One region of the Alicyclobacillus sp. TC genome, then DNA from elsewhere that is predicted to be linked to it. Evidence: riboswitches for the same ligand, from Rfam matches in the RefSeq annotation. Region 1 holds a riboswitch; the other holds the start of a gene.

Region 1 (14,892 bases):
ACACCCTATCACGCAATTCGTCAATCTCATCTTGAAGCGGGCATGACGGCGTTAGTGCTTGGTGCCGGAGGACTGGGTGTAGCGGCTGTGATGCTTTTGCACGTACTGGGTGTGCGGGCCATGGGACTTTCGAGTCGCACAGAAGGTTTAGCTTTGTTTGAACGGGCTGGAGCCGAACAGGTGGAAAGTCTGGAAACGGATGCGCGCGCACTGGGTAGACAGATTCGACGTTGGTCGGGCGGTGGAGTTGATGTGGTGTTGGATACCTACGGAAATTCTCGCTCGTTACAAATAGCGCTTGATTTTGTTCGTCCTGGCGGTTCAGTGATGGTTCTGGGCATGCACGATGGGGACGTCCAGATTGCTCAGATGCAACAGTTTGTTCGCAAAGGAATTACGGTTACGGGCAGTTATGCTTCAGAAAAGGTTGAAATTGTAGAACTCATTTCTATGGCGGAACAAGGGATTCTCAATAGTCACGCAATGATTGAGCGTGTAACAACACTTCATGAATTGCCACAGGTGTTTGAAACAGACACCCGTAGTGCCGGCAGAATAGTGGTAAAACCCACTGAATGAGTTGTGCATGCGCGGCTTACAAAGCGAGGGGGAAACGATTGGCATGAGCAGCCATAGCCAACAACGGCGGTATAAAGATAAGGTAGTCTGCGTGAGCGGGAGTTCAAGAGGGATTGGGAAACAGCTGGCACTTGCTTATGCACAGGAAGGTGCTGACGTAGTCATTCACTACTTTCGCAACGGCGAAGCAGCACGCGAAGTGGTAGCTGAAGTGGAGAAAATGGGCAGACGGGCGCTGATGGTCAAAGCTAACCTTGCTGAAGAACATAAAATTCATTCCATGTTTGACGAGATTGAAAAATATTACGGCAAATTGGATGTCTATGTGCATAATGCGGCTTCTGGACGAAATCGTAAGGCGTTAGACGTGGATGTCAAAGGTTGGGATTGGACGCAAAATGTCAATGCTCGTTCACTGCTCATAGCTGCACAGCGTGCAGTGCCCTTGATGGCTGAAGGAAGTAGTTTATTGGCCATATCTTCGTTTGGGTCCGATCACGTTTTTCCCTTTTATACATCTGTTGGAGCTTCAAAGGCAGCCATTGAATCTCTGATTCGCTATCTGGCCATCGAATTGGCGCCGCAGCGCATTAACGCGAATGCAATTTCGGCAGGAGCGGTAGAAACAGGCGCTTTGGAACATTTTCCGGAAATTGAACGTACTTGGGAGCAAGTGAAAGAGCGACTTCCATATCATCGGATGGTCACTTCCGAAGATGTGGCTCATTTGGCACTGTTTTTGACATCAAAAGAAGCAGAAATGATACGAGGTCAAACCATTCGCATGGATGGAGGCATTACACTGCTTGTTCCTTAGAGGGAATATTGAGGCGGGCAGAGGTGGTGTTTCGTTGATCTCGTCAAGCGCAGATGATACAATTCACTTCAATCTGTCACCCTGTCAAGAATGAAATTGAGGTGCTAGAACCCCATGCCTAACTTTCCGGATGACGTGGTAGAAATAGAATTTTGCCTGCGTCAGATTTATAGCATTGTCAAACGGCGCGGGCGGTCTCTTTTAGAACAGTATGGCATTACGCCTCCGCAATTCGATGCGTTGGTGATTCTAAATCGAGACGGCGAATTGACGATTGGTGATTTGAGCAATCGTCTTTATTTAGCATACAGTACAACAACTGACCTTGTTGATCGCTTGGAGAGAGCAGATTTTGTTGTTCGTATGCGCGATTCGGAAGATCGCCGGGTAGTACGAGTTCAATTGAAGGCTCACGGTGCAGAATTAATTGAGCGCGTCCTCGATGCTCGGAGGGCTTACCTTGGATCTGTTTTGCAAGCTGTCTCTGCAGAGGAAAAATCTCGCATATTGGAAGTCCTCGAACTCCTGAACAGGCGCATGTCGGAAGAGGTGCAGTTTAAAGGATAACATCCACAAGAGAAATGAGGAAAATATGTTGAACAGCAACGCGCCTATCGGAGTGTTCGATTCTGGCATTGGCGGTCTCACTGTGGCTACAGAAATCATTCGTGCTCTGCCGAATGAATCTATCATCTATGTGGGCGATCACGCTCGTTGTCCTTACGGTGAAAAACACGCTGATGAAGTTCGGCGCTATGCCGTTGAAATCTGTAATTATTTTTGTGCTTTAGGTGTTAAGTTAATTGTTATTGCTTGTAATACTGCCACTGCGGTTGCGTTGCGTTATTTGCAAATGCATCTCCCCATCCCTGTATTAGGTGTTGTCAAACCGGGTGCTGAAGCGGCTGTATCCCATTCCATTTCGAAGAGAATAGGCGTCATTGGTACGCCGTTAACTATAGAATCATGTATTTACACACAGGCTGTGCACCAACTGTTGCCAGAAGCGATTGTCCATTCTCAAGCTTGTCCTGCTTTCGTTCCGCTGGTGGAAGCGGGGAAGTGGGATGGAGCAGAAGTAGAATCTATAGTTCGTCAATCACTTGAACCTCTTTTGGAAAAAAAAATTGATACGCTCATTTTAGGATGCACGCATTACCCTTTATTAGAAAAAAGTATTCAAAAAGTAATCGGTCCTAGCATCCAAACTATTTCCTCTGCGCGTTCTGTCACTCAGTTAGTCCATTCGTTTCTGAGTGAAAGAGAGATGCTCGCCAACGGAACTTCTGAGTCTCGGCATATGTTTTATACGACAGGTCAGGAATCTTTTATGAATACGGTATTACAATCGTGGTTTGGTTTGAGTGGAGCAACTGTGGCTCATCTAGATATTCACGAATCCTTACAATCCATTTCTAACCTTTAATCTTGTGGTATTTTATAAAATTCAAATATCTACATGGAGGTTTTTTTTCTGCAAATTTGCGTGGCTACAAAAAATAAGCACAAATTCGAAGAATTCCAAGCTATGATGGGTAACTCATATGACTTGTTACCACTTCCGGTACATGTGGAGGAGGCGCCGGAAACAGGTCATTCGTTCCAGGAAATTGCTCTTCAAAAAGCGCGTTTCTATGCTTTACATACCCAGATGGCTGTGTTGGCGGATGATTCAGGATTGGTGGTACCAGCACTTGGAGGCAAACCGGGTATCTATTCTGCCCGTTTTGCAGGGAAACATGGCGATGATGCGGCTAATCGTCAAAAGCTTCTCATGGAGATGGAAGCTATTCCAGATGAAAGGCGTCAAGCCTATTTTGTGGCTGCACTTGTTGTAGTCGATGCAAATGGCAATGTGATGGCTGCAAGTGAGGGGAAGGTGCAAGGTATGATTCTTCGCAAAGAGCAAGGTAATGGAGGATTCGGGTACGATTCGCTTTTTTATTACCCTCCTTTGCATCACACATTTGCTGAGTTGCCTCCAGAATTCAAAAATCAACATTCTCATCGTACGGTTGCCTTACGTGAAATTTTGCGCCAATTGAAAGAGAGTTCAGCTTCCCTTTGAAAAAATTTTAGGTTCATCCTGTGAAATTTTCATTACAGCAAGAGCCAATGATTGAGCAGATTTTTGCTGTAGACGAGGAATGGAAGAAAAAATAGCTTTATAAACTTGTGACGAATGGATTTACTCAATGAGTTTCAAGTTGCGCAGCGCATGATAGACACCATCTTCTTCAGCGGGAAGAGTGACCATTTTTGCTTCATTTTGTATGTCCACGGAGGCATTTCCCATAGCTACTGAATATCCAAGTGCATGAAACATACCAATATCATTTCCACCATCACCAATGTGCAGGGCATGCTGTGGATCAATCTTATATTCATGCAGAATACTAAGAGCACCTAAATGTTTGTCACTATGGAGAATTTGCAAATCTACAGCCTGATTATCCCAACGGTAGACGAAACAGTCAGTGGCGGATTGTTCAATCAGTGAATCCCAATCTTTTTCAAAAAATCCGTTAAACTGATAAATCGGATATGAATGAATATCCCATTGATCTTCTAATAAAATTTCGATTTCGGGAAAATGGAACGCATCTAAAATCTCTTTGTACGGAAGATAATTTTGATTAAAAGAAAGCACGCGAGAGTCTGTATGCATGATAAAAGGATGGCCGTACTGTTGTAACAGGTCGATCAGCGATTGGGTCGTTTCAGTGGAAAAAGGCGTCGAGTAGACGGTTTTTTGCTGGGCTATAGCCAAACTGCCATTAAAATATACACCGTTTTGAATCTGTAAAGCAGATTGGATGTTTTTCGCATGAATATAGGAACGCCCGGTGCAGAGTGAAACAGGGATGTTTTTTCTGTGTAATTGCTGTACAGCTTGAACAGCACTATCAATTAACTGTCCCTCAGTGTACAAAGTTCCATCAATGTCGAGAAATACCATGCGAATATCCAAAACCTTCATCGACTCCTTTAGACGCGATCGGGCTCTATTATACATTGAATGTTCTTTATTCTAAACTTTTTACTGGTATTGAATTGCACGAGTTGCTACTCTTCTGTATCATATCCACAATAAAGAAAGCAGAGAAATTGGAGGAAACCAGCATGCCCGTTACCATGGAACAGTTAGTCTCTCTTGCCAAACGTAGAGGTTTTATTTTCCCTGGCTCAGAAATTTATGGTGGTTTAGCGAATACCTGGGATTACGGGCCGCTTGGAGTCGAAATGAAAAATCGTATTAAGCAAGTATGGTGGAAAACGTTTATTCAGAATCACACCTATAATGTTGGACTGGATTCGGCTATTCTCATGAATCGACAAGTTTGGGTTGCTTCCGGACATGTGGGCAACTTTAACGACCCCATGATTGACTGTAAACAGTGCAAATCACGTCATCGAGCGGATAAGTTGATTGAATCAGCAGCTGAAGCACAAGGTCAAGAAATATCGGCAGATGGTTTGCCGTTTCAAGAAATGGAGCGACTCATTCAAGAATGGAATGTAAAATGCCCTGATTGTGGAGCGCAAGATTTTACGCCCGTGCGGCAGTTTAATATGATGTTCAAAACATTTCAAGGTGTGACAGAAGAAAGTTCCAATGAAATTTTTTTAAGACCAGAAACAGCGCAGGGTATCTTCGTGAATTTTATGAATGTCCAAAGAACTATGAGGAAAAAAATTCCCTTTGGCATTGGCCAGATAGGAAAGAGTTTTCGAAATGAAATTACTCCCGGCAATTTCACTTTTAGAACCAGAGAATTTGAGCAAATGGAGATAGAATTTTTTTGCAAACCAGGAACGGATTTAAGTTGGTTTGAATATTGGCGAGATTTTTGTTATGAATGGTTGATTGCTGTAGGTTTACAAAAAGACAATTTGCGTCTTCGTAACCACGCAAAGGAACAGTTGTCCCACTATAGCGCTGCAACAACGGATATTGAATATCAATTTCCATTTGGTTGGGGAGAACTGATGGGGATTGCCGACCGTACCAACTACGACTTGCGTCAACACGCCGAATATTCTCACGAAGATTTTTTAGTGAAAGAAGAAGGTGAAGAGCCGTATATTCCTTATTGTATTGAACCTTCATTAGGAGTAGATCGGTTGTTTTTGGCCATTTTTGCTGATAGCTATGAAGAAGAACAAGTCGCGGAAAATGATACACGGGTTGTTCTCCATCTTCATCCTGCCATTGCACCATTTCAATGTGCGGTACTTCCCTTATCAAAGAAACTTTCCAGTCAGGCAGAGACCATTTTTCATGAATTGAGAAATGATTTCTCTTGCGATTTTGACGATTCAGGTTCTATTGGCAAAAGATATCGAAGGCATGACGAAATCGGTACACCTTATTGTATTACTGTCGATTTTCAAACTGAGGAAGACGGTAAAGTGACTATTCGCAATAGAGATACCATGAATCAGGAGCGAATCGAAATTGGGCATGTGGCAAAATGGTTGAATGAACGTGTACGCTTTCCTGTGCTTAATGAACAAAAAAATCTGCCTGGGGTCTAAGACTCATAGACTTTTTCGGATAGCTTTTGTTAACCGTGGTTAACTTACATTTGGGGGGTGTAGTCATGGCCAATCAACACACCGAGAACCATAATCAAGCATTCTCAATGCCAGGGGCTTTGCGAATGAATCATCGGTTCGAGAATGTGGTTAGCCACAGCAATCAGGAAATGGATAACGCCCAAGTGACGCCTATTCCCTGGAAAGCGATTCATCGCGCCAATTTGCGTCATCTGGCACGTCGTTCTACCTGAGCCCTGCCCATGAGTGCCATTCGGGGAGTTGTCCTCCCTGAATGGCCTTTTCTTCAAACTGATTCTATCGCCACTACTGAATGATTCAAATGAGACATTCAAGGAGGTTATGAAATGGATCTTGGTATACAGGAAAAAACGGCGCTTGTTATGGCTTCAAGTGAAGGTCTGGGTTATGCAGTGGCAAGGCAACTGGTTGCGGAAGGTGCGCGTGTTGTCATGACATCGCGATCGTCAGAAAAAATTGAGTCCGCTGCTGCAAACATTCGCAATGAATTTTCCGGCGCCGAGATTCTTACTTTCGCTTGCGACGTTTCTCGAGCTGAATCCTTGCAGCAGTTGTTTGCGTTTGTACAAGAGAAAACTGGCGGAGCAGATATTTTGGTACAAAATGCTGGCGGCCCACCAGCGGGTGATTTTCAATCGATGACAGAAGATTCGCTCTGGGAAAAAGCATTCGAATTAACGCTTATGAGCTTTGTCCGATCCGTTCGACTGGCGTTGCCTCATATGAAACGTAAACAGTGGGGAAGAATTGTTGCTATTACATCGTCCAGTGTCAAACAGCCCATTTCCAATCTTGTACTATCCAATGTCTTTCGGACAGGAGTGGTGAGTCTTTGTAAGACACTGGCTGCGGATTTAGCTCCTGAACACATTTTAATCAATGCTGTTGGACCAGGGAGAATTCATACCGCCCGTATTGACTATCTCGATCAAATCGCGGCTCAACGTTTAGGCCAATCTATGGAAACCTATCAAAAAGAAGCACAGGCGAAGATTCCTTTCGGTCGCTATGGAACGCCAGAAGAATTTGCTGCAGTAGTCGCTTTCTTGGTTTCGAACGCCAATGGATATACCACTGGACAATCTTTGTTGATTGATGGCGGACTGGTAACGTCTCTCTAATGACAATCCGTAAGCTTTATGCTATGCTTTTAGAAAATTGTGTTGTCTATTGATCTCCAAGCAGCAGTTAGCGTCGCAGTCAACTGAAAAAAGACGCTAAAATTACATACATCACACCTTTATCAAGAGTGGCAGAGGGACTGGCCCAATGAAGCCCGGCAACCGCGCAGCAGTGCAAGGTGCTAATTCCAGCGAGTCGCGGGTGCGGACTCGAAAGATAAAGGTTCGCAGCATGTATCAACGCTCCCGTTTTCGGGAGTGTTTTTTGATAGTCATGGAAGATAGAGAAAGAGTGGTGCAGAAATTACATGAATCTAGTCCATACTGCTTCTTTGCAGGAACTTCTTGAACAGCGGATCCTTATTTTGGATGGGGCCATGGGAACCATGATCCAGCAAAAAAATCTGACAGCCGAAGCGTTTGGTGGAGAAGCGTATGAAGGTTGCAACGAGTGGCTGTCGAAAACACGTCCCGATCTTATTCGTTCGATTCATGAGGAATATTTAGCAGCAGGAGCAGACATTGTCTCTACCAATACATTTGGCTCCACGTCTATCGTCCTTGCCGAGTATGGACTATCAGCGTATGCCCGGGAATTAAATTTGTGTTCGGCCAAGCTTGCCCGAGAAGCTGCCCATCATTTTTCATCACCTCAACAGCCAAGATATGTAGCGGGCTCTATGGGACCTACCACGAAAAGTTTGTCTTTGACAGGTGGTGCCACTTTTGCCGAATTATTGGCTGCTTATGAAGAACAAGCACTGGCCTTGCTTGAGGGTGGTGTCGATTTACTGTTGCTGGAAACTTCTCAGGATATGCTGAACGTGAAAGCAGCAGGCTTGGCTATTCAGTCAGCATGGAAAAAATTTGGCAGGCGTGTGCCTGTAGTCATTAGCGGAACGATTGAAGCGATGGGAACCACACTGGGTGGACAAACCATTGACGCATTTTATCTCTCAGTCGAACACCTGAAACCGTTGGCGGTAGGACTCAATTGTGCGACCGGTCCAGAATTTATGCGCGATCACGTTCGTACATTGGCAGAACTGGCCACCTGTTCTATTTCCTGCTACCCAAACGCGGGTTTACCTGATGAATCGGGTCATTATCATGAAACACCAGAGAGTTTCTCACGCAAGATGGAGGATTTTGCAAAAGAGGGTTGGCTGAATATAGCGGGCGGTTGCTGTGGAACCACTCCCGATCATATTCGGGCTTTAGCTTCACGCATTGCAGGCTATGCTCCCCGACGTGTTCCTAAGCACCATCCTCATGCGGTGGCGGGTCTCGAATCTGTTCTTCTGGAACCAGAAAATCGACCCATTCTTGTTGGCGAGCGAACGAATGTCATTGGTTCGCGAAAGTTTCGCAAATTGATTGCTGAAGGCGAAATGGACGTTGCTTCTGATATTGCTCGCGCACAGGTGCGGGCTGGAGCACAAATTATTGACGTTTGCCTGGCCGATCCCGATCGTGACGAACTGGCTGATATGGAGGCTTTCTTGCCTAAAGTGGTGCGTAAAGTTCGAGTACCGTTGATGATTGATTCCACCGATGCGGCAGTAGTGGAATTAGCGTTGCAACATGTTCAAGGCAAGGCGATTATCAACTCTACCAATTTGGAAGATGGAGAACCACGTCTGGCGAAGTTTGCTGAACTAGCCAAACGTTATGGGGCAGCACTTGTAGTAGGAACGATTGATGAAGAAGGAATGGCTGTCAGCCGGGAGCGCAAGTTGGCTATTGCGAAACGTTCAGTGCAAATTTTAACCGAAAATTACGGACTTGCTGCCGAAGACATTTTAATCGATCCACTCACTTTTCCGGTGGGTACAGGTGATGAGAAATATATCGGATCGGCTAAAGAGACGATTGAGGGGATTCGACTCATTCATCAAGAGCTTCCAGAGTGTCCGCAAATTCTTGGTATCAGCAATGTTTCTTTTGGTTTACCTCCAGCTGGACGAGAAGTACTCAACTCTGTCTTCCTCTATCACTGTACGAAGGCGGGACTGGGTTACGCCATTGTCAATACACAAAGTCTACAACGTTTTTCAAGCCTCTCGGACGAGGAGCGTCAACTTGCAGAAAAATTGTTATTTGAAACGTCTGATGCAGTGGTAGCGGAGTTTACCGCTTTTTATCGAGAAAAAAAACAGCATGTGGCTGTAGAACGTTCTCAATTGTCGCTTCTGGAACGTATTGCTCATTATGTGGTAGAGGGCAGTAAAGATGGATTACTGCCTGATTTAGAAGAGGCATTGCAGACAATGACGCCACTGGAAATTATTAATGGACCACTGATGGATGGGATGAACGAAGTAGGAAGACTTTTTAACAATAATGAATTGATTGTAGCGGAAGTTTTACAAAGCGCGGAAGTGATGAAGGCAGCAGTGGCTTTTCTGGAACCGAGAATGGACAAGTTGGATTCAGCTAACAAAGGGACGGTGATTTTAGCCACTGTCAAAGGTGATGTTCACGATATTGGAAAAAACTTGGTAGAAATTATTCTTTCCAACAATGGTTACTATGTACACAATTTGGGTATTAAAGTTCTTCCGGAGACTCTAATCGCTGCAGCTCGCGAATATCATCCTGATTTTATTGGCCTCTCTGGTTTACTTGTGAAATCTGCCCAACAGATGGTGATTACAGCTGAGGAATTATCGCGAGCAGGCATTACGATTCCGCTGCTTGTAGGTGGTGCGGCACTGACCAAAAAATTCACAATGACCAAAATCGCGCCCGCCTATAGTGGAACCGTCATGTATGCCAAAGATGCCATGGATGGATTGGCTTTGGCGAATGCATGGCAAGATGAGGGAACTCGAGAAACGTTGACGGAACAGTTATCGAAAGAACAGGAAATGTTTCGCAGTCAATCCCATCCAGTACCTAAAGAGGAACCAGCGGATTCCATACGTTTATCCGATATATCCAGCGAGGCGCCAGTATTTCAGCCTCCTGACTTGAGAGATCATCTTTTGCGGCATTATCCGATAGAACAAATTATGCCTTATCTTAACTGGCAAATGTTGCTGGGTAAGCATCTTGGCTTGTCGGGGAATGTAGAAAAACGGCTCGCCGATGGTGATGAAAAGGCTACGCAACTGAAAGAACTCGTAGAAGATGTGATTCGTGAGTCGATTGCAGATGGAAGCTTGCAAGCTCATGCCGTATATCAATTTTTCCCAGCCGTAGGTAATCGTTTAACAGGGGAGATTTCCATTCTTTCCGCGCCGCATTCTTCTGCTGATGTTCTTCATGTGCTGCAATTTCCTCGTCAACGTGGAGGTTCTCATCTTTGCTTGGCAGATTTTTTGCGCGAAAAAGGTTCGGGAAGCATTGATTATATCGCAATGTTTGCCGTCACAACTGGGGCGGGTATACGTGAAAAAGCGGATCGGCTAAAAGAAAAAGGAGACTATCTGCGTTCTCACGCACTAGCAGCATCTGCCCTGGAACTTGCGGAAGCTTTTGCTGAGCGGGTGCACCATATGATCCGCGATATATGGGGTTTTCCCGATCCATTGGAAATGACGATGAGAGAACGCTTTATAGCTCGTTATCAAGGCATTCGTGTATCGTTTGGTTATCCTGCCTGTCCGGATTTGGAGCAGCAGGAAACTCTATTTGCGCTGCTCAAACCGCAACGGATAGGCATTCAATTGACAGACGGTTACATGATGGAGCCGGAAGCTAGTGTCACTGCGCTCGTTTTCTCACATCCGGAAGCGAGATATTTTAATGCAGATGCAGAATAAATCCAGAGAGAATAAAAGCTGGGTGAGGGGAGATCAACATGGAGAGCAACGTTTGGAAGGCGGTTCCTAACGTCATAGGCAAAGACGGACAGGCGTTTATTGTGACGGATGGTGCCATGAGCACCTTTTTGCATCAAATTGGTCTACCACTTGGCGTTTTGCCAGAGCAGTTAAATTTGGAAAATCCTGAACAGGTTCGTTCTGTCCATGAAGCTTATGTCAACGCAGGTGCTACTTTGATTCAAACCAATACTTTTTCAGCAAGTCGCTTTGCACTTTCCCGCGTCGGCATAGAAAACCAATTCTTTCAAATTCACTTGTCAGCAGTGAATTCTGCTAGACAGGCGGCTGCATCACAAGCGGCTGTTTTTGGTAGTATTGGCGCACTACCTGTTGAATTTATTCACGAGAACGCATTGTCACCGGAGCGCATGGAGCGTGAATATCGCCGTCAAATTGCAGAGCAAGCGGAAGCGCTTTTGCAAGCTGGAGTGGATGGATTTGTTTTAGAAACGTTTGCGGAGAGTGAGTGGGCTTATTGGGCTCTTTCAACAGTACGATCTTTAACAAATTTACCCATCATTGTTAATCTTTCGCCAGATGAAATAGGGGTAACCCGCGATGGTATGGAAATTGGGCATGCCTTTCAGTGGCTTCAGCAAGCTGGTGCCGATGCGGTTGGACTGAATTGTCGGTTAGGACCGTATGGTATTTTACGCTCTTACGAATCTCTTCATTTAGAAAAAAATGGTATGTACGCAGCTATTCCCAATGCTGGTTTGCTGCATTTTGAAGAGGGTAAGTACGCCTATACGGGCAACGCGGAATATTTTTCCAAAACTATGCTTGATTTAGCGCAGCATGGGGTACGGATTCTAGGCGGTTGTTGTGGAACAACTCCTGAACATATTCAGCGTTTGCGGAAAGTATTGGAGGAGACCGTTTTCAACGAATCTTCAACACAATCCGTTCTGTCTGCTGGCAAAGGGGAAAAATCTGGTGAGACTAGCGTATCTGATTTATCCGAAACACCCAAGATTGAAGCGAAAATAGAATTGCTTTCCAATAGAAATCAATCTCTCGTTGAAAAAGTCGCTCAAAAACGAACCGTCATTGTCGAACTCGATCCACCTAAAACGCTGGATTGCTCTAAGTTTTTTCGCGGTGCGTCGATTCTGGCCGAATCAGGTGCCGATTTTCTCACTCTTGCCGATAATTCACTAGGTTCAATTCGTGTCTCCAATCTTGCCTTAGCAGCCCTGCTCAAGCAACGAGGAATTGAACCTCTGGTGCATATAGCATGTCGGGATAGAAATCTGATTGGACAACAGTCGCATTTAATGGGGCTATACGTATTAGATATTCATCATATTTTGTTGGTTACGGGCGATCCGTCTCGTTTCGGCGACTTGCCGGGCGCAACCTCTGTCTTTGATGTTTCATCGACAGAATTGACGCGTATGGTCAAGCGCCTTAATGGCGGTATTGGTTTTTCAGGAATGTCGCTTGAACCTGCAAGTCGCTTTGTCATCGGTACATCGTTTAATCCGCATGTACGCAATTTTGACAAGGCGGTAGAAAGATTGCGACGAAAAATCGAGGCAGGCGCGGATTACATTATGACCCAGCCTGTATACGATGTGAAATTGATCAAAAGGTTGGCAGAAGTAGCCAAAGATTTAACCGTACCGATGTTTGTAGGAGTTATGCCTTTAGTCAGCGCGCGCAACGCTCAATATTTGCATCATCAAGTTCCAGGTATACAAATTCCTGAGACTATTTTACGCTTGATGGACGAAGCTGAACCAAGCCAAGCGTTGCACGTCGGAATGGATATAGCGCGTGAATTAGTGAATTCAGTATTAGAACATTTTCGTGGAATTTATTTAGTGACTCCCTTCCTTCGCTATTCTCTCACAGCGGAATTGACGCGTTACGCAAAATCCCTGAATCATCGTAGCATTTCCGTTTGAAACACGATAGAATCAAAAGGAGATAGAGGAGTACTTGCATAGAATTATAGTCTGATATTTGCTGCAAGGAGAGGATGCAAATGGGTCGATTTACGGGCAAAGTTGCAGTTGTAACAGGAGCGGCTCGAGGTATTGGGCAAGCCACAGCCATGGTTTTAGCGCGAGACGGAGCCAAAGTGGCAGTGTTTGATTTGAAAGAGGAGTTTTGCTCAGAAACTGTTCAAAAAATCCAAGAAGCTGGTGGCGAGGCATTGGCTGTTAGCTGTCAGGTTTCTGATAAGCAAAGCGTTGAGCAGGCGTTTCAAAAAGTTGTTGATCGTTTTGGAACGGTACATATTCTTGTCAACAATGCGGGAGTCATTCGTGACAACCTATTATTCAAGATGACAGAAGAAGACTGGGATACGGTCATGAATGTGCATTTGCGCGGCAGTTTTTTATGCAGCCAGGAGGCCCAAAAACTGATGGTTGCCCAACGTTACGGAAAAATTATCAATACCAGTTCTACTTCTGCGCTTGGAAATCGGGGTCAAGCCAACTATGCAGCAGCAAAGGCAGGCTTACAAGGATTTACTAAAACATTGGCTATTGAACTTGGTCCCTTCAACATCAATGTTAACGCTGTAGCACCTGGTTTTATTGTGACAGATATGACCAAACAAACGGCAGATAGAATCGGCATTGACTTTGAAGAAAATCAACGTCGTGCGGCAGAAATTATCCCTTTGCGCCGTGTGGGCCGCCCAGAGGATGTAGCCAATGTCACCGCGTTTTTAGCCAGTGATGACGCCAGTTACGTGAGTGGACAGGTCATTTATGTACATGGTGGCGGACGGCAGGCGTAAATGGTCTTCCTTGAAAGAGCCGCAGCAGGAGAGGAATAGCAAATATGACTTACTCATTTGACGAAATCATCCCTCGCCGGCATACTGCGTCTTCCAAATGGGATACGTTGCAAAAAAGGTTTGGCAGGGATGATATCCTGCCCCTGTGGGTAGCGGATATGGATTTTTTATCACCTCCAGAAGTGCAGCAGGCGCTCATGGAACGAGTGAAGCACGGGGTTTATGGATATGCCATTCGTCCAGATTCGCTCTATGAGAGCATTCAAAATTGGTTTGCCAAAAGGCATCAGGTTCACTATCAACAAGATTGGATTCTTCCTTCACGAGGCGTTGTCCATGGTTTGGCCATGGGCATTCGGGCCTGGACCGAACCTGGGGATGGAATTGTTATTCAGCCACCTGTTTACTATCCGTTTCAGTTTGTGATCGAGCGGCAGGGGCGCAAATTGTTGGAAAATCCTTTGATAGAGCATCAAGGCAAATACACCATGGATTTCGACCATTTGCGAAGCTTGTTCTCCAAAGAGCGTCCTAAGTGGCTGATTTTGTGTAATCCACATAATCCAGTAGGTCGTGTTTGGTCGAAAGATGAATTGTTGACACTTGCCAAGCTTTGTGATGAATACGACGTTCATGTACTTGCAGATGAGATTCATTGTGATTTTGTGTATAAACCTCATCAACATCTGCCTATGCTGAATGTATATGAACCTTTCATTCATCGTTTAGCCATCTGTATCGCGCCTAGTAAAACGTTTAATCTTGCAGGGATGTATACGGCGTTTATCGTAATTCCTGACGAGAATTTGCGACAACGATATTCGATAGTTCTCGAAGAAGCGTTTGTGCAAGATGCAGATATTTTTGGACCGATTGCCTGCGAAGCTGCATATCGTCATGGCGCCAGTTGGCTTGATGAATTGCTGATTTATTTGCAGGAGAACTATCGTTTCATGGAAGGGTTTTTCCAACGAGAATTGCCAAGTTTAAAAATATCCCCGCTTGAAGGTACTTATTTGACTTGGGTTGATTTTCGCGAGACGCATCTCTCCGATGACGAGCTTCAGAAATGGTTGGTGGATCAGGCAAGAGTGGGGTTGAATGCTGGTAGCATGTTTGGTACTGGTGGTGCTGGATTTCAGCGTATGAATATTGGTACCCCACGTCCGCTGTTAGCTGAAGCGCTAGTACAGTTAAAAGAAGCTTGGC
Region 2 (14,892 bases), 870 kb from region 1:
ATTGCTCCCGCCCATTGTAAGTCCAGAGACGCCTCTTCATCTTCAGAAGATGCTCCACCGTCGTTTCGCGTACCATCTACTGAAACAAATTCAACATTAGGTGGAGATATGTGATGCATTTGCCAAAATAACTCAGCGTCACTCAAACTATAGCCATTGGAAAATTCTAAAATACCAATCGTTTGTCCCGAGCCATCCAAATTATCCGGAATATTGTAATATTTACGGATATCACTAGGAAAATATCCTTGTCCACCATTGACTTCACAAGCAATTGAGCGAATCAGGCGGCGTTTTTTCATTATAAGCAACCCCTCTCCATATGCTTCATCAATCATTGATAGTCGTGTTAACGCTCAAGCACCATCCGCAGACCAATCAACGAGATCGCCAACAGTTCGAAGTCCAATTCTTTTACATAATTGTAACTCTTTTTGCCAAACAGCGGATGTCATCCTAACATCTTCATCAGCACGGTGACGGTTACTGACAGTGACACCCAGAAGTTGACATGTCTGTTCTAAAAGAGGAGCCTGCGGCAACCGAAAAAGCGCCTGCGCCACTACAGCAGTATCAATGGTGATGGGCCGTAATCGTTGCTTCCAAATTTCCCGAACCGCTTTTTGCAAAAATGTCATCTCATGCCGGATATGATGGGCAACCCAAATTTTACTAACCGAATCCTCCAGCAAATCATGAAGCGCGTCCGTTATTGGAACCCCTTGCTGCTGACAAACACTCGGACTGAGACCAATTAACCCCCAAATCGTTTCTGGGACTTTGTCATAAGATGGATGGGCAATCAGAGCAGATTTTACAGGTTCTATGGTATCGCCGTAACAGACACAATAAGCTAGAGATAAAATCAGATCATTTTGCGCAGAAAATCCGCTGGTTTCTATATCAAGCACAAGAAATCCAGCTTCATCCAGTGAAGATTCCCATAATTTTTCTAAAGTTTCGGCAGGTGATAACAACTTATCGCGAGGATGGATTGTTTCGCGCGGTATAAACCACTTCATGCGCTACCTCGCGGTTTGCGAAAATGTTGGACAATAAATTGTTCTAATTTTTTCGCCTCATGCAAATGGTTTTGTAATGCCTGATATTCCTCCAAGCTTATATCTTCCATAGAAATTTCCTCCGACGCTCTTCCTTTGGCCATATAACTTGCCGATTGCGCACGCAGTCGCAACATACTGGCAAATTCGATAGCCTGCCGCAAATGACAGCTCCAATCGTGAGATATAACCCCTGACTTCTCTATTCGTTCCAAGCGCTCCCTGGTCGCAGTGATCTGTGCCCATTTATCAACTGATTCATTGGTAAACGGCACAGAACGTGTATAAAGCAAGCGAATAGCACGAATGATGGGTGTTTGTAACTCAGTCTTGACATTCCATCCTATTTGGCGTTGTTTGCCAAACCAATGCTTCCGACTTTGTGGACGTTTGCCAACAGTTCCACGAATACCAAGACTGGCCATTTCCCACTGCAAAAAGGAAGATTGAGAGATCCTTTGCAATACCGATGTTTGATAAAGACGCCAAAAAGAAGATTCTCCCTCTTCTGCAAGGAGTTTTCCATCCAGGATCATATAAAGAAACCGAGCATGTTTCCAATCTGGATAGTGAAAATAAGCATCCGTGCGCGTAGTCCAGAGCTTGCTATCCCCCCGCCAACGGACATTGCTGGCCATAACATTGCCTGGACAAGGAGAAAAACCGTATTCGTATGTTCGTCTTTGAAATTGATATAAATGGAAGAGTAAACTTTTTTCTCTCCATAGTCCATCTTTGGTAATCAAAGCATAATCGAGATCGGAAAATGGAAAATCTTCACCGCGACCGCTCGCTCCAAGCAGTACAAATTGGCATTCGGAACGAAGTTCTTCGGGCATACATTCCTCCCAAAGCCGCTTGATAATCTGTATACGCAAAAGTTGAAATTGTTGCAAAAATTGACTAGCAGATGGAATTTCAACTGCATACTGCCTAGCCAAAATAGCGGCTCGCTTACAAAAAGAACTCCCATCTCCTGCATCCAGATATTTTTGCAACTCCTGCCCACCATTGCGCTCTTCATTCATCGACTCCGACAGTCCTTTCTCGAAAACAAAAACTGATTTCAGTCTAACATGGGACAAAAAGTACGCGAACCTTTTTCAGTCTATTCTGTATATGAAATTTGGAGATTGCATTTTATACTAAATAACAAGGTATTCGTCATAAAGAAACACTGCGCCATGTTATTGTCGACTCGGGGAGGATGCTGGATTTGAATCATGTCACTGAGAGCCAATCGTTAAGTGCCCACCCTGATGCCAGATTAAATCTGCTTTTCAGTGACTGGTCAGGACACATGAAATCCATCATTATACCCTTTAAGGAAATCCGAAAAATCCAGGAAAATGGATGGCTGATGGATGGTTCTGCAATACAAGGCGCCTTGCGCGTTCAAGAAACCGAGATGAAAGTCATTCCAGACTGGAAAACATATAGATGTTTTTCTTCTACACAAGACTCTCTTTTCTCGAGCGTCATCTGTCAATTGCATCTTGCGGATGGACGTCCTTACGCTGGCGATAGTCGAGCACGCCTTCATCACATACAGCGCATGTTGGATGAAAGAGAATTGGCTATTCAAGCAGCATGTGAATTTTCATTTTATTATGACGCCGATAACAAGCATGAATCATCCAATCTAGATTGGCTGGAAAACTGGCTAAGCGATGTTCGATGTCTATCAGGCCTTTCTATTTCCATGCAACAGCTTTCGCACACTCATCAGTTTTTGATACATCTTGAAAGCGCACATCTATTGCAAGCAGCGGATGGGTTTGCACTTGTCCGACATCTCCTGATGAGCCGTATCAAAGAAAGAAAGCATTTTATCAGTCTTATGCCTCTTCCTCACAATGATGCGCGACCACAAAAAATGCGTTTAAAATTGCGCTGTTCTGGACCAGGCTTGAAAAGTCATCCTCTTCTCATTCAGAAATGGGCTCAAACGATGGTTGATCATGCCTCGGCTCTCTCCTGTATTTGCAATCCCACCATAAACAGCTTTCGACGATTGGAAATCCTGCGTCGTCAACGCCAACCGTATTACATTGTGCATAAAGAAGCTCAAGAACAAGCAACGAGTATAGATCTTTATACTCCAGACGCGTTGATGAATCCTTATCTTACATTGACTGCATTACTCGCTACTTTGGTACCCGTTTTGGATCAACCAACTATTCACAAAACATCAAACTCATGCACTTCTACCATCCCTGAAAGTCTGCCTCGTTCACTGCTCGAAGCTTGTGATGCTTTGTCTGAAGATGAATGGATTGCCGATGCTCTTGGTGAAACGCTTTTCTCCATCTGGTTGAGCCATAAATTAGAGGAGTATCAGCGTTTTGAAGAACATATTCATGATTGGGAATATCAACAATATTTTGGGAGTTAAATAAGCAACAAAAAAACCGCGCGATCCGGTTCAGCAGAATCGGACGCGCAGCTCAGAAACCATGGCTATTCACGCAATACCAAACCTAAAGCGGACGGATCAGCGCCGAGAATTTTCGGCAATTCATCGACTGACAACTGTTCAGGATAGGCCGACTCATGATGGAGTGTCATATCCAGACCAAGTATTTCCTCTTCCTTCGTGACTCGCAATCCCATCACTTTGTCGATAACAAAGAGGAGCAACAAGGAACCTCCACCTGAGAATATCCAAGTACTTGCCACGCCGATGGTTTGTAGAAGAAGTTGATGCGGGTTGCCATAAAACAATCCGTTGGCTCCTCCTGAATTGACGGCAAGGGTAGCAAACAGACCTGTTGCGAGTGCTCCCCAGGTACCACCAATACCATGTCCCCCAAACGCATCTAAGGCATCATCATAGCCGAGCCTATTTTTCATCCACGTGGAAGCGAAATAACAGATAGCTCCCCCTAAACCTCCTAAAGCAAGACTTCCAGCAACAGACACATAACCGGCAGCAGGCGTAATAGCCACCAACCCTGCGACGGCTCCTGCACATGCCCCAACAAGACTTACATGACCCGTATGCCATCGCTCGACCAACATCCAAACCAACGCTGAGGCGGCTGTTGCTGTATTTGTGGTTAAAAATGCCTCTGCAGCAAGAAAATTCGCTTGCAAAGCACTCCCCGCATTAAACCCAAACCAACCAAACCAAAGCAAAGCCGTGCCTAATAATACAAATGGTACATTATGTGCCTTAATGGCTCCTGTACCATGCTCAACTCGTCTTCCTAAATAAATGGCAGCCACTAAACCTGCTACTCCGGATGAGATATGAACGACTGTCCCTCCGGCAAAATCAAGAACACCAAGATTATGCAGCCATCCACCTGCACCCCAGACCCAATGTGCTAGCGGATCGTAAATGAAAGTCGACCAAAGCAGGATAAAGACTAGAAAAGCAGAAAATTTTACACGTTCAGCTAAACCTCCAACAATCAAAGCAGGAGTAATCACAGCAAACATCATCTGAAAAATACCGTAGACAAAATTAGGAATGGTCGCTGCATAATTCGGATCAGGCGCTGCACCCACATGCCGAAACATTGCCCAAGAGAAGTTCCCAATGATATGGTGAACATCAGGTCCAAAGGCAAGACTGTATCCAATGACCACCCATTGTACAGATACCACTAAAAGTACGGCGAAGACTTGGAAAGTTGTCGTGATGACATTTTTTTTTCGGACCATTCCGCCGTAAAAAAAAGCTAATCCGGGTGTCATCAGCATGACTAGAGCAGATGAAACCAAAATCCAGGCTGTGTCACCAGCACTGACCATAGATGGAGTCGCTGCATCAGCCACAGTTGGGGTTAACAATACCACTAAAAATGTACCAAGAAACAACCAGAAGCGATTGCGAAGGGAGACGCTCATTTTCATCCTCCTAGTCATTCTTTCTGAAATCTCTGTCTTTATATGCAAGGCTACAGGAGGGAAAAAAACGCGTCAAGATGTTTTGTAAGAATACCTTACAAGAAGATTAAAAATTCATTTTTTCTTATACTCATCCACCCACATAAAATCCTACAGCTTTCTTAAAAACCTGCGAAAGAGAGGTTGGATGGACATGTCTCATACCACTTCACCAAGTTTATACGACCATTTCCGAAGCATTCTTAACAGCTTGTCGACTGAGTATCTTGTGCCCGATCTCGGTCTGCAAACAGCTAACTTCCTTTTTTTGCTGGAAAGTCCGCATCTCCAAGAATTAAAGTATGGAGCCCCTGTCAGCGGATCGAGCGGATTGTCCATGACACGTCATCTGTTCGACTCTGCTTATCACTCGCTGCCTATGGGGCGTTTACTTCTGCAACATAGAAAAGGAGAGCTGGTAGACCGTCGTCTCTATCAAGTTGGATTGATGAACGCATCAAATTTGCCGATGCAAGCGGCCGCCTATAGTGCGCAGACACGAAGCAAGTTCCCGGAAATAATGGAGATTTTAGAAAGTCTTCGGAGTGCGAATCAACGAGACATCTATCCTCGCGAGGAATGGAATATTGTTCAAGATCTTCTGCTGGCTAACCTGCGCAAACGGTTGACTGCGTTGTACGAACGCAGGCTGATACTGGTACCGTGTGGCAGGTTTGCACAGAAGTTTTTTCGGCTCAGTCAAGTACACTCTCCAAACTGGCTAGTGGTAAACGGTATTCCGCACCCTTCTTATAACGGATTCTCTCAGCCACGATATCAGAAAGAAGTTGCCTACATGAAACAATTATTTGAGAAGGTTGTGAACAAAGCGGCTCGACAGGATTAATTGGCGATTTGCCCCACAGACCGTTCCGATCGAACAAGTGGCATCACTTGTTCTGAAAACCTTTGCAGTTCTTCCAATTGCGGTGAACACTGAAGCAAGAGCAGATCCAGTCCGGCTTCAGAGAATTCAAGTATCCGTTCTGCTACCTGTTCTGGTGTACCGACTAAATTTGGACGCAGACCGCGATTGGATACCGAATAATCTTCGAGAGTAATTTGTTGTTCCAACTCTGATTTTTGAGTAAAATCCTGAAAACCAGCATAACCTCCGCCTGCTTTGGCCTTGACTTGAGTTATCCTTCTTTTTTCCGCCTCAGCTTCCTCTGCGGTATCGCGAACAATCACGTAAGCTGCCATACCAAAGGAAGAAAACGGGCCTAAACCAGTTAATTGCCGGCGTTCTTTCATGTCTCTTGTCTTGTGACGAATTTCTTCCACTGTTCCACCATGCATTAAATAGGCATCACATGATTCGGCAATAAATCGTTTGCCCCGTTCACTTTCACCGCCAGCATAAATCATGGGCAATTTTCGCTTGGGTTTGGGTGACAAGTGAGCCTCTTGGATCTGATAATATTGTCCATCGTACGTAAATGTATCTGCCATCCACATCCCGCGCAGCACATCCACAAATTCTTGAGATCGAGCATACCGCTCATCATGCTGAGAAAATTGTCCAGCGTATTGACGAGCTTCTTCCTCCCACCAAGCCGACACAACATTGAGCGAAAAGCGCCCACCACTGATGTGATCCAAGTTGGCAGCCATCTTGGCTGTCACTGCAGGATTGTGAAAGGCTGGACGGACTGCCGCCATCAATTCCAGCCGCTCTGTGACGGATGCCAACGCAGCAGCAGTCGTCCAGGCTTCTAAAGCGTCCGCTTTTGGCCCTTTAATGTCATTTAAATAAAGTTCCGCCAACAGGCTCACATCATATCCCCATTGTTCAGCAGATTGTGCTACTTTCTTAGCGTAGGCAAAAGAAGCTGGCATACCTTCATCCTCAATATTTCGTAGCCAACCACCAAACATAGGCATCCAAAATCCAAATCTCATCTTTCTCCAACCTCCCGTTTTCTCTGTTTCTAGCAAGGACATACGTAAGAACGTGTATAAAAATTCTCCAGCAATCTGGCTGCCGGAACCGGATCGTCCAAATCAAGAACCGCATCCAAGCAAGTTTCGCTTGTTCCTGTCAGCAATTCTGCCAATTCATGGACATGCAAATGCTCTTGTGGTGATACGTATTTCCCGCTTGCTTTTAGTGTCAAATAATCTTTCAGATAAACCCAACGCATCCCCTTACGAGTCGGAGAGACAGGCAAAGTCAGTGGAGAGCCGATCGCTTCCTCATAGGCGTAAAGAGGTAAATTCCAACCACAGGCGATGGGAAGTCCAATCCATTTCCAGGTACGCGTATTGATATCAAGTAATTTGTAGACTCCGTCGCGATGATCGAGAATAAATTCCGACTCAGAAATTCCGTAGTAAGCTAGGGTCCGTAAAATATTTGCTCCTAACTCAGCTAAATCGGGCAAATCCTCAGATTTAACCAAACATCCTGTACCAAAATCGGGAGGATATTGCTCTAATTTACGTCCCACAAATCCTGCAACCATTTCTCCATTCGACCGCATATAGGAACAAAGAGATACGTAGTTTGACAAACCTGCCGGCACAATTTCCTGGATAACCACGGAATGAGGATACACTTTTTTTAATAGCTGAATGACCTCATTCGGCGTATGGGCTTCCAAAACTTTGGCAGAAAATGCATCATAAAAACTACGTTGTTCAACCGGTTTGAGAATACAAGGATAGGTTACTTTTTTTGCTTCTGCCTCTATATCCATCCATTCATCTGGATACCATGTTTTAGGAATCGGTACACCCAGTCTTTCAGCAGTCTGGTAGAGCTTTTTCTTATTCAAAACAGACTCCACAATTTCCAGTGGTGAAAAAGGGAAATGATAATATTTTTCTAACCGATCACGATGACGGGAAACGGCAAAAACCCACTCATCATTAGACGGAAAAAGAACAGCCTTGACAGGCAAACGCTCGCCCATTTGTAGTAGAAAATCGACAAAATCCTCTTCATTCGTCAAGGGATTGGGACAAATAGCGGCGGAATGCAGATACTTGGAAGCTAATCCATAAGCTCGCGCATCCCTGTCAAGGGCGAGAACAGGAATATTTTCACGTCCGAGCGCTCTGGTTACGGCCAAGCCTGTAATATGTGCATTGAAAACTACTGCTGCCGGCTTATCTTTGGGCAGATGAGGCAAGCGGCTTAAAAATTGTTCAGGATCATAAAGTGATGACATAGGCTCAACCTTTCTCTGGATACCCACGACTTTCAAGCACTACAGACCATGGAATGCCGCCTCTTGGACAGGAAAAACGAACCCCCTTACTCACAAAAACGAGAAGGGGGTTCATCCAAATCCGATGCCACCGTCTTCTCATCTTCGGAATGAAAACCATTCCTCTGAAATTGGCACCGTGCCGACATATTGGCCGGTTGCCGAGGCTTCGCAGGGTCAGTCCCTCAACCTCTCTTGATAAGAGCGTGGTTCCTATGAAATTTAGTGAAAGCATAGCACGGAATCTGAAAAAGTCAAGTCAAATTCGTCAAAACTCCTTCCGGTCCAAAAAATTCATAGTGAATCCTATCTTCCTGAATACCTATAGAGTGCAAAATTCTATAAACTGCTTGCATAAACGGTGTGGGTCCGCAGAAGTAGACATCCGCATTCTGCGGAACTAACGGACGTAAAAAGTCGTCTGTGATATAGCCGCTTAGTTGATGACGTTGAAGCGCTTCATCTTCAACTGTGGGTTTTTCGTATATGGTGTAAACTGATAAATGACTGTGTGTTTCTGCTAATTCTTCAACATGATTAGCAAAAGCGTGTACACTACCTTGCAATGCAGCATGAATATAGACAATCGGCCGTTTGTCTCCAGATTGAATCAATGTATTGAGCATCGAAATCATAGGCGTCAAGCCAACACCGCCACTGATCAGAACGATGGGTAAATCATGCGAGCGATCTAATGTAAATACTCCTGCAGGAGCACTGACCTCAATGACATCACCTACACCAATTTGCTCGTGAAGATAAGAAGATACGACACCGGCTGGTTTTTCTTGAATGGCACTCTCTTTTTTGACAGAAATCCGATAATAGGGTAAACCAGGCGCATCCGACAAGCTGTATTGACGCAAATGAACAAACGGTTGATCTTTCGGTTGAACGCGAACCGTAATATATTGACCAGGGATAAAATAAGCTATGGCACCTTGATCAACAGGCTCTAGATAAAAAGATGTGATGACATCGCTCTCCTTAACTTTGCGTTTGACCTGAAATGAACGAAAGCCACTCCACCCACCCGGTTGTGCGGATGCTTGTTCATCAAACTGTTGTTCCATTTGCATGAAAGTGGATGCTATTACACCATACGCTTTCTCCCAAGCTGCCAGAATGTCCGGGGTCGCCGCTGAACCCAGCACATCTTGAATAGCAAGCAGCAAATTTTCCCCCACCACTGGGTAATGCTCTTTTTTTACACCCAAACCGCGATGTTTGTGGCCAATTTGACGCACGGATGGCAAAATAGCTGAAAGATTGTCAATATGCTGTGCAGCCGCATATACCGCATTGGCCAATGCCATCTGTTGCTGCCCTTGCTGTTGATGCGCATGATTGAACATATTTAACAATTCTGGGTGAGCTTCAAAAAGACGTTCATAAAAGCGTCGTGTAATGGCTTCCCCGTGAACTTGCAAAACAGGAACAGTAGATTTTACAATCTCTATCGTTCGATCGTCCAGCATCTTCATCGTATTGATTTTTTCTAAATTAGATACTACGGCGGTCATCTGAACCACTCCCTTGTGGATGGATAACTATTTTTTCTTTGGCATTTATGAAAATACGCTCCTTTTTGGAAAGTCTCTGTGACTACAGTCACAGAAAACCTGACGAAGGTGTGACGAAATGACATGGATAAAATTGCATCGTGGCGAATGCTTATTTCGCCAAGGTGAAATGGGTTCGCTTTATCGTTTGCATACTGGACTATTGAAAGTCGTGCGCTACCAAGCAGACGGACAAGCGCTGCTATTTAATATTTTGCTGCCGGGTGAACTGTTTCCTCACCATTCGCTGGTCAGCCCCAAGCCTTACCACGGAAACGCTATAGCCATGATGGATTCGGAAGTCGAAGTTATCAATTCAGAGGATTGGTACCACCAATTAGAGGAAAACCCTTATTTATATAGAGAAGTATCTCTTTCCCTGCAACATAAATTGCGTATGATGCAAGAACGGATTGACCAGTTAACTACCGTTACAGCCAAAGAGCGTTTTAACGCCTTCATCCACTGGTTTAAACAAGAATTTCCTGATATCGATCCGCTCTCCATCTTCACACAAGAAGAAATCAGTCAATTCATGGGCCTGCGCAGAGAGACACTCAATCGCTTGTTACGAAAACCGGCCAATTTTTCGTAACCAAAAGGCGAATATCTAATTGCTGGTTTGTTCAGCATTGGCTTCTTCTTTTTTCTTGATTTGTTGAAGAAGGCGCATCATTTGCTGTAGTATCTCGGACTTGAGTGCCTCTTCGTGATCGTCTGAGAACAAACTGATGCGAATGGAATAGGTTGCAGGTCCAATATCTGCAATCCAAACCTCCGGGCGAGCATCTTCATCATTAAACCTTTTCATTAAAAAAATTCTTGCTTCGTGTAGAAAAGTATCTACAGGTACAGCGTGATCGACATCAAAACGGAAATGTATGCGGTGCTTTCCTGGGGTGGATTTGTTTTCCAGAAATGACTGCGCAATAATTCCATTAGGAATCATTTGCAAATAACCATCGGCACTTTCAATCTCTGTGTACATCAGGTTAATATCACGGACGACACCAAAATACATGGGACGCATTGCTTCGTGAGGATAACTTGGCATTAAAAGAGGAAATTGCCAGGCTACAATGCCAATTGGGTCTCCGACTCGGAAAGGCCGAAACAAAAGCAACCATATACCGCCAATAATGTTGGCAAACACCGTTTGGCCTGCCAAACCTACAATAACCGTAATAAAGGTTCCACCAAAAATGACACTGGGTAAGCCGACCCCAAACGCAGTCAATGCGCTAATGATAACTGTCAAAAAAAGCAACAGTCGAGCAACATAGCGAAAGAGCGTGGAACGCTGTGGGCCCAATTTATTCAACGAAATGCGAAATAAATTGCGCTCTAAAATCGTGGATACAATACCACCTACCGCAAACACAAGCAAAGCTTTGACAATATCAAGCCAAGTCTTAGGAATATGTTTTAAAAAGCCAGAACGAGTATCTACACCTATCATAATGGCAATAGACACTACAATGAGAATGACAATGGATAGAATCGTATTCCGCAACAACCTCGGACTGCGCGATCCATCAGGAGAGCGTTTCATCTGGCAGCGCCTCCATTTCTAACTTGAAAACTCCCAATATCCATCTTAATCATTCTTTTCAAGAAAGGCCAACTTCAGGCACACTTTGATGACTCACGGTCTTTATGGGAAAGCATAAAAAGGGGAATCTATGATGCGTATTGCCATACTGGGTTCAGGAGTAGCCGGGCTAGCTGCTGCTGCAGCGTTGCAACAATCCGGCATCGATTACGTGTTGTTCGATCGCGATGCAAACCCGTTAGATGGGGGGCTGCATTGATTTTATGGCCTAACGCGCTTTTCGCGCTAAATCAATTGACGAGTGAAAACATCTCAGAGATTGCACAACATCCTCTCAAAACTGGAGTCTTGCTTGAAGAAACAAGCACCCTTCTTTTGCAACTTCCTCTGCATTGGATGAAGGAAGAATTTTCTCGTTATCCCATCTGTGTGCGCCGTTCCCATCTCCTTCATTGGTTATGGGATATACTGGATCGACCAAAAATTGAACAAGATACGGCAATCCACACTGAAATGGGAAGAAACCAAAAAATTTATGTGGAATTTGGGAGTGGCCGAAAAGATTGTTTTGATGGAATCATTGCGGCAGATGGTATTCATTCCAATATTCGCAAATCAATCTATGGTCATTTGCAGCGGCCAACTCGTTATCACGCTTGGCGAGCAATCATCCAAAACGCGTATGACATTCAATGGGATATGGCAGAATATTGGGGATCTGGACGGCGATTTGGATATGCGCGAATCGACGCAGATCACCTATACTGGTTTGCTACACTCAACTACCGATGGATGCAAAAAGATGACCAATCCTTCCCTTCCATCCGTCATCAGTTCTCCAATCTGCCTGACTCGATACAGAAATGGATTGACCATACACCTAATCATGAAATTTTCAGCCATTCCATTTACGATATAGCCCCAGGGTATCCTCTATCTTCAGGACCTCTTCTATTCATGGGAGATGCTGCCCACGCCATCACACCTAATTTAGGCTTTGGAGGCTGTCTTGCTCTAGAAGATGCACACGTTTTACTTCATGCATTGCAACAAGAAAAGGATTGGCAAAAAGCATGCGCACGTTTCGCAGTTTTACGAAAACGCAGAGTCGCACATATGGCAAAATTTGCTCGCTGGCTCGGTGAATTCTCGCAAATAGAAAATCATTTAGCCATCCAACTGCGAAACAAAGCGTTCAGCCTTGCACCCAACTTTGCATCCCAAAAAGTGTGGAGAAAATTGCTCACCTACAATCTCTTACCGCACCACAAAATAGATTGAAATATGCAAAATCTCATGTTATTCTATCGATTATAGGAATGTTATTCCTATAATAGGTGGTGTATTCATGCAACCTTTGCAAGGGATCCGTGTATTAGACTGTTCACGCATATTGGCAGGCCCGTTTTGTGCCATGAATTTGGCAGATCTCGGTGCAGATGTCATCAAAATTGAATCCGTTCAAGGGGTGATGATACGCGCTATTGGGGACCTCCATTTATAGGTGGAGAAAGCGCTTACTATCTTTGTGCCAATCGAAACAAACGTTCCCTGGCGATCGATCTGAAGCATCCAGAAGGCCAAAAAATTCTCAATACACTGTTGCAACACACAGACGTTTTGCTCCATAACTTTTTACCAGCTTCCGCACAACACCTTGGCCTCACTTATGAACAGGTTAGTGCTGTGAAACCTGACCTGATTTATTGTTCTATCTCTGGATTTGGCAGACAAAGTGACGAACCTGGTTATGACTATCTGATGCAAGCAATGGGCGGTCTCATGAGTATTACTGGTTACGCTGAAGCTGGCCCCGTCAAAGTAGGCGTTGCCATTACTGATGTTTGTACAGGTTTGTACGCAACCATTGCTATTCAAGCAGCACTGCGTGTTCGCGAACAAACTGGGCAGGGGCAGGCTATTGATATGGCGCTTTACGATACACAGCTTGCCATGTTAGTCAACGTCGCAAGCAATGTTTTGACAAGCGGCATTGATGCCAAACGCATAGGTAATGGCCATCCAAACATTGTTCCTTATCAGCTTTTCCATACTCGTGACGGAGATGTGGTAATTACGGTAGGCAACGATAGACAGTTTAACGACTTTTGCCATGTTCTCCATCTTGACGAATTACCAACGGATCCGCGTTTTTCAACCAATGCCGAACGTGTGAAACATCGTGAAGACCTCTTGAAGCTGCTAGAAACAGCCATGGCTCAACACTCTCAAGAAGAGGTTCTTTCTATGATGCGTGCTGCACGAGTACCCGCCGGACCAGTACAAAGTGTTAAAGAATCACTAGCTTCATCACTAACGACCGAACGACAAATGATTTGGGAGAGCGAAAGTCACCCGACGATTGATAGATTACGACTGCTCGGCAGTCCTTTAAAACTAGAAAAGACTCCGCCAGTCTTTCGCCTGCCTCCTCCCAGACTCGGTGAACATAGCGAAATCATTTTAAAAGAATGTGGATTTTTGGAAAATCAAATTCAAACGTGGATCCATGAAGGGGTGGTAGCTACATGCTAGACTTCTCACTCAGCCAAGAGCAATTAGAGTTACAAAAAATGACACGAAAATTTGTCCAAACCGAAATTATTCCCTATATGAAGGAATGGGACGAACAACATCATTTTGAGATGGGTGTAGTGCAGAAATTAGCTCAGCTGGGGTTGATGGGCGTTTGCATACCTGAGAAGTATGGCGGCGCTGGCATGGATTATAACTCCTTAGCTATTGTCTGCGAGGAACTTGAATATGGAGATACCGCCTACCGAACTGCCGTCTCTGTACATACCGGACTTAATAGTATGACTTTATTACAGTGGGGTACAGAAGAACAAAAAGAAAAATATTTAAAACCTCAGGCAGAAGGAAGCAAATTAGGTGCCTTCGGACTTACCGAACCTGGTGCAGGTTCAGATGCTGGTTCATTGCAAACCAGAGCACGACGTGATGGTGACAGCTATATTCTGAACGGATCGAAAATATGGATTTCCCTGAGTGACTATGCTGACCATTTTTTAATTTTTGCGACGGTCGATCCGTCCAAGAAACATAAAGGTATCACAGCTTTCATTGTGGAACGCAACTATCCTGGTGTTACCACCCGACCGATTCGTGGCAAACTCGGTATTCATGGCGGGAATACAGGAGAAGTCATTTTGGAAGATGTTCGCGTACCAGCAGCAAACCGCCTTGGAGATGAAGGTGAAGGATTTAAAATTGCTATGTCTGCTTTGGACAACGGTCGATTCACTGTTGCTGCTGGTGCGACTGGATTAACGCGTGCTTGTTTAGATGCCTCCGTGAAATACGCCCATGAACGCAAGACGTTTGGTGTAGAGATTGGCAAACATCAGTTAGTTCAACAAATGATCGCCAAAATGGAAGCTGGTTACCAAACTTCACAACTCCTTGTGTTTAAATCAGGTTGGTTAAAAAATCAAGGAGTCCGCAACACTCGTGAAACTTCACTTGCCAAATGGATTGCTTCCGATGTTGCTTTTCAAAGCGCCTCCGACGCCATTCAAGTCCATGGAGCCTACGGATACTCCAACGAATACCCGGTAGAACGTTATATGCGCAATGCTAAAGCCCTTGTT

What was found. Region 1 has a riboswitch for S-adenosylmethionine ahead of metH (methionine synthase). Riboswitches for the same ligand answer to the same signal wherever they lie in the genome.
Region 2: another riboswitch for S-adenosylmethionine. It lies ahead of FY534_RS02690 (carboxylate--amine ligase); the one in region 1 lies ahead of metH (methionine synthase).

Annotation. Positions count from the first base shown of each region.
Region 1 is NZ_CP044434.1:1,407,594-1,422,485, reverse strand. It holds gene FY534_RS06935 (zinc-dependent alcohol dehydrogenase) at 1-579, shown strand, start outside; gene fabL (enoyl-[acyl-carrier-protein] reductase FabL) at 623-1,396, shown strand; gene FY534_RS06925 (MarR family winged helix-turn-helix transcriptional regulator) at 1,511-1,963, shown strand; gene murI (glutamate racemase) at 1,989-2,822, shown strand; gene rdgB (RdgB/HAM1 family non-canonical purine NTP pyrophosphatase) at 2,856-3,464, shown strand; gene FY534_RS06910 (HAD family hydrolase) at 3,585-4,367, opposite strand; gene FY534_RS06905 (glycine--tRNA ligase) at 4,520-5,935, shown strand; gene FY534_RS06900 (hypothetical protein) at 6,001-6,189, shown strand; gene FY534_RS06895 (SDR family oxidoreductase) at 6,304-7,098, shown strand; SAM riboswitch class I at 7,215-7,322, shown strand; gene metH (methionine synthase) at 7,407-10,865, shown strand; gene FY534_RS06885 (bifunctional homocysteine S-methyltransferase/methylenetetrahydrofolate reductase) at 10,904-12,838, shown strand; gene FY534_RS06880 (beta-ketoacyl-ACP reductase) at 12,919-13,683, shown strand; gene FY534_RS06875 (MalY/PatB family protein) at 13,728-14,892, shown strand, end outside.
Region 2 is NZ_CP044434.1:540,225-555,116, reverse strand. It holds gene FY534_RS02725 (S53 family peptidase) at 1-302, opposite strand, end outside; gene FY534_RS02720 (3'-5' exonuclease) at 357-1,022, opposite strand; gene FY534_RS02715 (DUF294 nucleotidyltransferase-like domain-containing protein) at 1,019-2,089, opposite strand; gene FY534_RS02710 (glutamine synthetase beta-grasp domain-containing protein) at 2,278-3,456, shown strand; gene FY534_RS02705 (ammonium transporter) at 3,522-4,820, opposite strand; gene FY534_RS02700 (hypothetical protein) at 5,110-5,802, shown strand; gene FY534_RS02695 (LLM class flavin-dependent oxidoreductase) at 5,799-6,857, opposite strand; gene FY534_RS02690 (carboxylate--amine ligase) at 6,887-8,128, opposite strand; SAM riboswitch class I at 8,264-8,372, opposite strand; gene hmpA (NO-inducible flavohemoprotein) at 8,422-9,645, opposite strand; gene FY534_RS02680 (Crp/Fnr family transcriptional regulator) at 9,818-10,324, shown strand; gene FY534_RS02675 (mechanosensitive ion channel family protein) at 10,340-11,281, opposite strand; gene FY534_RS02670 (NAD(P)-binding protein) at 11,415-11,540, shown strand; gene FY534_RS02665 (FAD-dependent monooxygenase) at 11,537-12,562, shown strand; gene FY534_RS14955 (CoA transferase) at 12,630-12,785, shown strand; gene FY534_RS02660 (CaiB/BaiF CoA transferase family protein) at 12,737-13,816, shown strand; gene FY534_RS02655 (acyl-CoA dehydrogenase family protein) at 13,810-14,892, shown strand, end outside.